DNA from 3 places in the Polaromonas sp. P1_A2 genome. Region 2 is predicted to be linked to each of the others. Evidence: predicted binding sites of a transcription regulator. Region 2 holds the regulator's gene; each other region holds the start of a gene.
The links. The regulator sigma-54, encoded in region 2, starts transcription at its own class of promoters, with help from an activator protein. The targets are predictions, from matches to a motif close to TGGCANGNAANCTGCTTT.
Positions count from the first base shown of each region.

Region 1: a site for sigma-54 is predicted at 1,379-1,396, ahead of AC1D09_RS18070 (pilin). Genes of this name have one in related genera too.
Region 3: a site for sigma-54 is predicted at 1,397-1,414, ahead of AC1D09_RS19560 (circularly permuted type 2 ATP-grasp protein). Genes of this name have one in related genera too.

Region 1 is NZ_JBFTZI010000004.1:437,697-440,951, reverse strand. Features, by position in the region: gene AC1D09_RS18075 (tetratricopeptide repeat protein) at 1-859, opposite strand, end outside; gene AC1D09_RS18070 (pilin) at 868-1,329, opposite strand; gene AC1D09_RS18065 (hypothetical protein) at 1,561-1,860, opposite strand; gene AC1D09_RS18060 (tetratricopeptide repeat protein) at 2,171-3,255, shown strand, end outside.
Region 2 is NZ_JBFTZI010000001.1:32,624-35,878, forward strand. Features, by position in the region: gene AC1D09_RS00145 (THUMP domain-containing class I SAM-dependent RNA methyltransferase) at 1-631, opposite strand, end outside; gene AC1D09_RS00150 (RNA polymerase factor sigma-54) at 640-2,178, opposite strand; gene lptB (LPS export ABC transporter ATP-binding protein) at 2,314-3,096, opposite strand; gene lptA (lipopolysaccharide transport periplasmic protein LptA) at 3,112-3,255, opposite strand, start outside.
Region 3 is NZ_JBFTZI010000005.1:204,598-207,852, reverse strand. Features, by position in the region: gene AC1D09_RS19565 (transglutaminase family protein) at 1-1,326, shown strand, start outside; gene AC1D09_RS19560 (circularly permuted type 2 ATP-grasp protein) at 1,478-3,255, shown strand, end outside.

The sequences.
Region 1 (3,255 bases), on a different contig from region 2:
CCGTCAGCAGGCGCTCCGTCAGTGAGAACGGGCGCAGCTGATAACCGGCCCATAACCATTGCCCGCGAGCGGACAGCGCATAGGCCAATCCAGCCGCCAGGAGCAGGGCCGTCAAGGCCGTCAACCCGCGCGCAAAGCGATCGAGGTGCCCGACTACGCTCCTGCGCACCAGCAGTTCCCAAGCAAGCACAAACACGGGAAACAGCAGGCCGCTTTCCTTGCTGAGGCAGGAAAGCGGCCAGAAAACAGCCCATGCCAGCAAGAGCCATGCGGCGGCCACCCGGCCCACGCGCTCCCGCCCGCGGATATGCAGCAACAGCGCGGCGAGCAGAAAGAAGGCCGACAGGCTGGTCATGCGCTGCACTACATGCAAAACCGGGAGCAGCTGGATGGGATGCAGCAGCCACAGCGCGGTCACGGCGCCGGATGCGATCAGGAGATTGCGCTGCTGGGCCAGCGGCTTGACGGTGCCCAACAGGCGCCGGGTCAAGGCAAACACCAGGAATCCACAGGCAAGGTGGATGGCAAGATTGGTCGCCTTGAAAACAAAGGGATCGAGTCCGCTGAAATAGTGGTTGAGCGCGAAACTCAACTGGGCGACCGGCCTGCCCGAGGGGCCGGCACCACCGCTGGCCAGGGCCTGGTGGAGGGACTCCGAAGACAAGGTCTCAAGGCGCACACCCTCCGCGAGGGTGATGCTGGGGCCGTCGTCAAAAAAGAAATTGCCGTGCAAGCCCGGCCAGTAGATGGCAACAAGAACACCGACAAAGACGGAGGCAGCCGCCAGGAGGTATCGGATTCGAATCATGCGCAAAAATGAAAAAAGCCCCTTGGCGATGCCAAGGGGCTTTTTATCCAATCAATCGATCAGAAGTCTTTGCACGAGCTTGGCAGGTACTTCTTGGGGATCGCGTTGGACGTACCGTCGGTACCGCAGCTCCAGGCAACAGTGCCGGTGGAGGTGCTACCAATGCCGCGCAGAATCATGGTCTTGCTGGCAGCGCCAGACAGGCCGGTGTCGTTCTTGGACGTCACGATGATGTCACCTTGCGTGGAGTTGACACCCGAATAGGACACCGAAGCAACATACTTCGAATCCTGGGTCTGCACACCCATGGAAGCCTGGTTCAGCAGCATCGTGGACTTTTGCGAGAAAGTCTCGGACACAGCGGTACGGCCGGAAGATGCGGCCAGCACAACTTCAGAGACCTTGGCGCGGACCATGTAGTCCTGGTAAGCCGGCAGGGCCACCGCAGCCAAAATACCAATGATCGCAACCACGATCATCAATTCAATCAGGGTAAAACCCTGCTGGAGAGAACGCTTCATAAAAAGCTCCTTAAATGAAAAACAAACAAACACAGATAGCGGGCAGGTTAGAGCAGTTTCTGTGCCAGACCGGACTTAGCCCCTGAACTCGCGGCTTTGACATAGGGAATGAGCAAAAAACCGGCTTACTTGTAGCGCTTCTTGTCAATTCAAGCCATCGGAAATGGCATTTTTGTCACTCTATTTCCCCTGAGCCAAATTGACGGCGAGCCTCCGAGCCGATTACCCAGCTCACCCGATATGCCGGATCAACCATTTGGTCAGTTCATCCGTATAGTCGGGCGCAACACCGGCATCCTTGAGCTTCCATTTGAAGGCATTGCCAAGCTGGGCTTTCTTGTAGGTATTTAGTTTGTGCTGTCTTTTGAAATGGTAAATCTGATCCGCCATTTTTCCGAGCAGCTTGGTGGATTTCTGCGCAAATGCCTTGTCCCCAATTTGGTTGGCCGGAGGCATGCCCTCCAGGAAATACCGTGCGAGAGATTCGCCAAACGTCTTCGCTTCACGAGCGTCAAACCAACTCAATACCATGTGGCCTCCGGGTGCTTTTCACGATTGTGGCATTATAAAAATGCTGCCCCAGCAATGTAGCAAGTTCGGGAGCAGGTTGGCATCCCCCTTGTTCGAGACGCATTCAGGAAGCAATGGCGGACTTTCCCCCTGCTGGGTCCAATGAGGCGCAAGGTCCGTTTTCAATCCATAAATCGCCGGCCAGCTCTGCAACACATTGAAGAGGTAAGGGATGGGAATATTTGATCGGGCCACAAAAGCCGAACGTCCTGCCGCGGGAATTGTCCGGTCGAGCCCCGAGCCGTCCGCCGTGCAGTTGCTGGAGCAAGGCATGGCGCTCGAACAACAAGGACAAGCCGAAGAGGCACTGCGGTGCTACGACATGGCCGTCAGCCTGATGCCCGAACTGGCGCGGGCGCACTTCAACCGGGGCACCATTTTGCTGGACCGCGGCGATGCGCAACAGGCCCTGGAGGCCTTCAGCAACGCCGTGCGCTACAAACCGGACTCCGCCGGCGCCCATTTCAACCTGGGGGCCGCTTATTCACGGCTGGATCAGCACGAGGCGGCCGTCCCCGCCTACCGCGAGGCGCTGGCGCTCAAGCCGGATTTCGGCGAGGCGGAAATCGCCCTCGGAGCGGCGCTTGAAGAGCTCGGGCAGGATGAAGCGGCGGTGGCAAGCTATCGCCGCGCACTGGAGATCGATCCAGCTTATACCGAGGCGTATGACAAGCTGATCAAGGTCCTGAGCCAGTCTGGGCGATTTGATGAACTCGCGGACACCTATCACCGGATGCTGGAAACCGATCCCCACAACGCGGATTGGCTCAACAACCTGGGAGCCGTCCAGAGAAAACTGGGGCGGTTTAAAGATTCAGCCATCAGCTTTCGCCGGGCAGTAGCGGCCGATCCGGATGATGCGCTGGCGCACAACAACCTCGGCGCCACCTTGCGCACGCTGGGGCAGCTCACGGACGCAGTGCAAAGCTATCGCCGGGCTTTAGAGATCCGGCCTGACTTCATCGAGGTCCATCACAACCTGGGCAATCTTCTTTCCGACCTGGGCCAGACTGACGCCGCAGTGGCGAGTTACCGCCAGGCGCTGGAGATCAACCCTGACTTCGCCGAATCGCTCACCGCCATGGGCGCGGTTTTTCAGACACAGGGACAATTTGACGAAGCGGTTGAATGCCACCGGCGGGCCTTGGCCATCAAACCGGATTACGCGCAGGCCCACAGCAATCTCGGAAATGCCCTGCAGGATCTCGGGCAGCTTGAAAGCTCCCTGAAGAGCACGCGCCGCGCGCTGGAGCTCCAGCCGGACTTCACGGATGCTCACAACAGCCTGCTGTTCGTACACAACTATCTGGCCGACCAGCCTGTTGCGAATTTGCTGATCGAGGCCAGGCGTTTTGG
Region 2 (3,255 bases):
CGATGGTGCCCGAGCCGCAGCAGGGGTCGTAGAGCGGCACACCGGTTTTGCACAGCTGGTCCCAGCCGCTGGCGGCAATCATCGCGGCGGCCAGGGTTTCCTTCAGCGGCGCGTCGCCCTTGTCCTCGCGCCAGCCGCGCTTGAAGAGGGGCTCGCCCGAGGTGTCGATGTAAATCGTGACGGTGTCCGTCGTCAGGTGCACATAGACACGCACGTCGGGCCAGCGCGTGTCGACGCTGGGCCGCACGTCATCGAACTTGGCGCGAAAGCGGTCGGCGATCGCGTCCTTGATCTTCAGCGCCGCGAAGTTCAGGCTGGTCAGCGGGCTGTGCTGGGCGGTGATCTCGACCTTGAAGGTCTGTTTGGGCGTGAACCAGATCTCCCAGGCCACGTTGGCGGCGGCGTTGTAGAGGTCCTGCTCGCCGCGGTACTGGTTGTGCTGCAGCTCGATGAGCACACGCTGCGCCAGGCGGCTGTGCAGGTTGAGCTGCAGCGCGTCGCGCCAGGAGGCCTGCAATTGCACGCCGGCGCGCCAGGCCTTGCCCTGGATGCCGGTGACGCGCTGCACCTCGGCGGCCAGCAGGGCCTCGACGCCCGCGGCGCAGGGTAAAAATAACTGGAGTTGATTCATGAGGCGGTTTAGAGAGACTTACGCAGATTTGCGGGTGCGATGCGCAAGGCTTCACGGTATTTAGCCACGGTGCGGCGCGCACATTCAATGCCCTGCTCCTTGAGCATCTCGGAAATCTGGTTGTCGCTGAGCGGTTTTTTCGCGCTTTCGGAGGAGACGAACTGCTTGATCAGCGCGCGCACCGCCGTGCTCGAGGCGTTGCCGCCGGTTTCGGTGCCCAGCGCGGAGCCGAAGAAATACTTCAGTTCAAAGGTGCCGAACGGCGTGCCCATGTACTTGGCGGTGGTCACGCGTGAAATGGTGGATTCGTGCAGGCCCAGTTCGTCGGCGATTTCGCGCAGCACCAGCGGGCGCATCGCGAGCTCGCCGTGCGTGAAGAAACTCTTTTGCCGCTCGACGATGGCGCTGCTCACGCGCAGTATGGTGTCAAAGCGCTGCTGGATGTTCTTGATGAACCAGCGCGCCTCCTGCAGGCGTTGCTGCAGCGCCTGGCCGTCCTGGCCCTTGTGCTGCTTGAGGGCATTGGCGTAGATGTCGTGCACGCGCAGGCGCGGCATCACGTCGCCGTTGAGCGTGACCTTGAAGCCCCGGCCCGACTTCACGACGATGACGTCGGGCACGATCAGGTTGCGTTCCACGTTGATGAAGCGGCGCCCGGGTTTGGGGTCCAGCCGGCCTATCACGGCGATCGCGCCCTTGATGGCGGCTTCGGTGAACCCGCACAGGTAGGACAGGCGCTTCACGTCGCGTTTGGCCAGCAGCTCCATGGGATGCTTGCACACGGCAATGGCGGCGCGGGTTTCCTCGCAGTCCTTGCAGTCGAGCAACTGCAGGCCCAGGCATTCGGCCAGGTTGCGCGCGCCCACGCCGGCCGGCTCCATGTGGTGCAGCAGCTTGAGCGCCATGGCAAAACGCTGCTCGAGGTCCTCGGCCTGTTCCAGGTCGCCGCCGGCCAGGCCGGCCGCGAGCGAGGCCAGGCTGTCTTCGAGGTAACCGTCGTCATTGAGCGACTCGATCAGGAAATGCAGGGCCGCGCGGTCTTCCTCTGAGAGGCGCAGGCCCAGCGACTGGCGGTGCAAATGGTCTTGCAGCGACTCATGGCCGCCCGTGAGGTCCGAGGCCTCGGCCTCGCTTTCCTCGTTGTTGTTCTTGCGCGCAGGCGCATCGCTGCCCCATTCGCTGTCGTCGGGGGTGGTCTCCACCGTGCCGTCGCCTTCCCAGCTTTCCTCGAGCTTGGGTTCCGCGCTGACCTCGGCCTCGCCGGCCGCTGAAAGGCCCGCGTCTTCCGCGCCGCCGCCGGCCGTTGCATCGGCGGCCGATTCAAACTCGCGGCTGTCCTGGCTGACCGGCGTGTTGACATGCTCCAGGCCGAACTCCTCGCGCACTGCGGTTTCGTCCGACACCTCGAGAAACGGGTTTTCGTCGAGCATCTGCTCGACTTCCTGGCTCAGCTCGAGCGTGGACAGCTGCAGCAGGCGTATCGACTGCTGCAGCTGGGGCGTCAGCGCAAGATGCTGCGAGACGCGGAGCGAGAGGCCCTGCTTCATGTCAAGGAGCTTTGAAGGAAGCGCAGAAAAAGTGCGAGCGGGGGCCGCGGATCTGGCTTTGCCAGGCCGCAGGCGCCGCCCCCTCGAGGGGGGAGGGAGCTACACGAAGTGAGCGACAAAGGGGGGGAGCCATCTTTACATTTTGAAGTGCTCGCCCAGATAGACGCGGCGCACATCGGCGTTGTTCACGATCTCGGACGGCGTGCCCTGGGCCAGCACGTGGCCGTCGCTGATGATGTAGGCATGGTCGCAGATGCCCAGCGTTTCGCGCACATTGTGGTCGGTGATCAGCACGCCGATGCCGCGCGACTTCAGGAAGCCGATGATGCGCTGGATCTCGATCACGGCGATCGGGTCTATGCCAGCGAAGGGTTCGTCAAGCAGGATGAAGCGCGGCTGGGTCGCCAGGGCGCGGGCGATCTCGACGCGGCGGCGTTCACCGCCCGACAGCGCCGGCGCCGGCGAATTGCGCAAATGGTCCACCCGCAGGTCCTGCAGCAGGGCATCGAGCCGCGACTCGATGTCGGCGCGGCCCAGCGGCTTGCCGTTCGCGTCCAGCTGCAGTTCAAGCACGGCGCGCACGTTTTCTTCCACCGTGAGCTTGCGGAAAATCGAGGCTTCCTGCGGCAGGTAACTCAGGCCCAGGCGGGCGCGCAGGTGAATCGGCATGTGCTCGACTGACTGGCCGTCGATGGAAATCTCGCCGGCGTCGGCGCGCACCAGGCCCACGATCATGTAGAAGGAGGTCGTCTTGCCGGCGCCGTTGGGCCCCAGCAGGCCCACGACCTCGCCTTTTTGCACGGCCACCGAAACGTCCTGCACGACCTTGCGGCTGCCGTAGGATTTTTGCAGCCCCTGCGCCACCAGGCGGCTGGGGGTTGCGGCCTTGGCCGCCGAAGTGTCAGTCACCACATCCATCTGTGCAGGTTCTTTCTATTTCTTTTCGGTGCCCAGCGTGGTGCTGGGGCGCAGGGCGGCGGGCGGGGCTGCGGGGGCGGGCGCGGCGCCCGGGGCCGATGCGGCGGCGCGCGGCGACAGCATGGCGCGTATGCGCCCGCTCGGGTTGGCGGCGGTGCT
Region 3 (3,255 bases), on a different contig from region 2:
CAGGTCACGCCCGACCCCGGCGTCATCGAGGTCAACATCCACCCGGCCTACAACTGGGGCGAGCTGGTGGAGCACACCGAGTTCCTCTACAAGATCGCGCACGAGACGCGCCTGTCGGCCGAGAAGTTCATGACCGACGGCCGCCACACCGGCACCGGTGGCGGCAACCACTTTGTGCTGGGCGGCGCCACGCCGGCCGACAGCCCCTTTCTGCGCAAGCCCGAGCTGCTGGGCAGCCTGATCGCCTACTGGCACAACCATCCCTCGCTGAGCTATTTGTTCTCGGGCATGTTCATAGGCCCGACCAGCCAGGCGCCGCGCGTGGACGAGGCCCGCAACGACCAGCTCTACGAACTCGAAATTGCCCTGCGCGAGATCGAGAACAACCGCAAGAAATACGGTGCCGACATGCCGCCCTGGCTGGTGGACCGCACCTTGCGCAACATCCTGGTCGACGTCACCGGCAACACCCACCGCAGCGAGTTCTGCATCGACAAGATGTACTCGCCCGACTCCACCACCGGCCGCCTGGGCCTGCTGGAGCTGCGCGCCTTTGAAATGCCGCCGCATGCGCGCATGAGCATCGCCCAGCAGCTGCTGCTGCGCGCGCTGGTGGCGCGCTTCTGGAACAAGCCCTACCACGGCCGCGTCACGCGCTGGGGCACCGAGCTGCACGACCGCTTCCTGCTGCCCGGCTTTGTGCGCATGGACTTCGAGGACGTGCTGACCGAGCTGCGCGAGGCCGGCTACGCCTTCGACATGGCCTGGTTCGAGCCGCATTTCGAGTTCCGCTTCCCCCTCATCGGCCAGGTCAAATCCAACAGCATCGAGCTGACGCTGCGCAGCGCGCTGGAGCCCTGGCATGTGATGGGCGAGGAAGGCTCGGCCGGCGGCACGGTGCGTTATGTCGACTCCTCGCTGGAGCGCATCGAAGTGCACGTCACGGGCCTGAACGACAACCGCTACGTCATCACCGTCAACGGCCGGGCCCTGCCGCTGCAAAGCACGGGCCGCGTCGGCGAATATGTGGCCGGCGTGCGCTACAAGGCCTGGAACCCGCCTTCGGCGCTGCACCCGTCCATAGGCGTGCATGCGCCGCTGACCTTCGACATCGTCGACACCTGGATGGAGCGCTCGCTGGGCGGCTGCCAATACCATGTGGCGCACCCGGGCGGGCGCAATTACGACACGCTGCCGGTCAATTCGTACGAGGCCGAAAGCCGCCGCCTCACGCGCTTTTTCCGCATGGGCCACACGCCCGGCAAGATGCGCGTGGCGCCGGCGCTGCCCAGCCGGGAGTTTCCGTTCACGCTGGACCTGCGCTGAGGGCGGCTGGGGGGCGCCTTCCCCGGCGCCCATCAGCCTGTCTTATGGCTGCAACAATTGCATGCGCAAGCGGCATAAATCGTCCATTTGGCGGGAAAGCCGCCCCTGATTGAGGCTTTGCGCCTGCGGGCCGCAGGCATACTTGCAGCACGTGGAAAATAACACCCAGTCCCTTTTTGCCGCCCAGGCGCTTGAATCTCCCTGCGCCCTGGCCGCCGCGCTGGCGCCGCATGCGGCAGCCGGCCATTTCGACGAGTTGCGGGGCCGTGTCTCCGAAGGCCCCGCGCCCGCGGAAACGGCCGCGCCCGCCCAGCCCGCGCTGCGCGCGGCCGGTGCCCCCGAAACCGCCGCGCCCCCGCCCGAAGCCGCCGCCACCGACGACAGCCTGTCGCCCGACTGGACGCGCTTTTTCAACTTCCTGGGCGCCGACGGGTTTTACGACCTGAACCACCGCACCGCCAACCTGCGCCGCCAGATCCGCGACAACGGCGTGACCTACAACGTCTACGCCGACGCCAACGGCCCGCAGCGTCCCTGGGCGCTGGACCTCTTCCCCATGATGGTGTCGGCCAGCGACTGGGCACAGATCGAGGCCGGCATCCAGCAGCGCGCCCGCCTGCTGGACCGGGTCATGGCCGACATCTACGGCCCGCAGGAGCTGCTCTCCAAAGGCCTCTTGCCCAGCGCGCTGGTGCATGCCCACCCGGGCTACCTGCGCGGCATGCAGGGCGTGCAGCCGGCCGGAGGCACCTATCTGCACATCGCCGCCTTCGACATCGCCCACGGCCCCGACGGCCGCTGGTCGGTGGTGTCGCAGCGCACGCAGGCACCCTCGGGCCTAGGCTACCTGCTGGAAAACCGCCTGACCATCTCGCTGCTGTTTCCCGAAGCCTTCCGCGAGATGAAGGTCGAGCGCCTGGCCGCCTCCTACAAGGCGCTGGTGGACGGCCTCAAGGCCATGAGCCCGGCCGACGGCAACGAGGAAAGCCGCGTGGTGCTGCTGACCCCGGGGCCTTACAACGAAACCTATTTTGAACACGCCTACCTCGCGCGCTTCCTGGGCCTGACCCTGGTCGAGGGCAGCGACTTGCTGGTACGCGACGACAAGCTCTACCTCAAGACCCTGCGCGGCCTGGAGCCGGTGCATGGCCTGCTCAAGCGCCTGGACGACGAATTCCTGGACCCGCTGGAGCTGCGCTCGGACTCCACGCTGGGCGTGCCCGGCTTGCTGCAGGTGATACGCGCGGGCAATGTGCTGGTGGTCAACACGCCGGGCTCGGCCTTCCTTGAATCGAGCGCGCTGCTGGGCTTTTTGCCCGCGCTGTCGGAACACCTGCTGGGCGAAACCCTGGCCCTGCCCTCGCTGGCGACCTGGTGGTGTGGCGAGCAGGCGGTGCTGCAGGATGTGCTGGGCCAGCTCAAGAACTGCGTGATCAAGCCAACCTACCCGGGCTCGGGCATGGAGTCGGTGATAGGCCACACGCTGTCGCGCCGCGCGCTCGACGAATGGGCCGGCCGCATCGTGCGCCGCGGCGAGGACTACACGGTGCAGGCCTATTTGCCGCTGCCGCAGACGCCAACCTGGCAGGGCGAGCGGATTTCCCCGCGCTCGGCCATGCTGCGCGTGTTTGCCGTGGCCGACGGCAAGGGCTCCTGGCAGGTGCTGCCCGGCGGACTGGCGCGGCTGGCCGGCAAGAACGAGAACATGTCCTCCATGCAGCACGGCGGCAGCAGCGCCGACGTCTGGGTGCTGGGCGATGCGTCGGCGGCCAAGGCGGCAGCCCCGCGTGCCGAACAGCCCTCGCCCGCCTGGGCCACCGCCCCGCTGCGGCACCGCCCGCCGGTCACCAGCCGCGCGGCCGAAAACCTTTTCTGGTTGGGCCGCTACACCGAGCGCGCCGAAAACTCGACGCGCCTGGCGCAGATCAC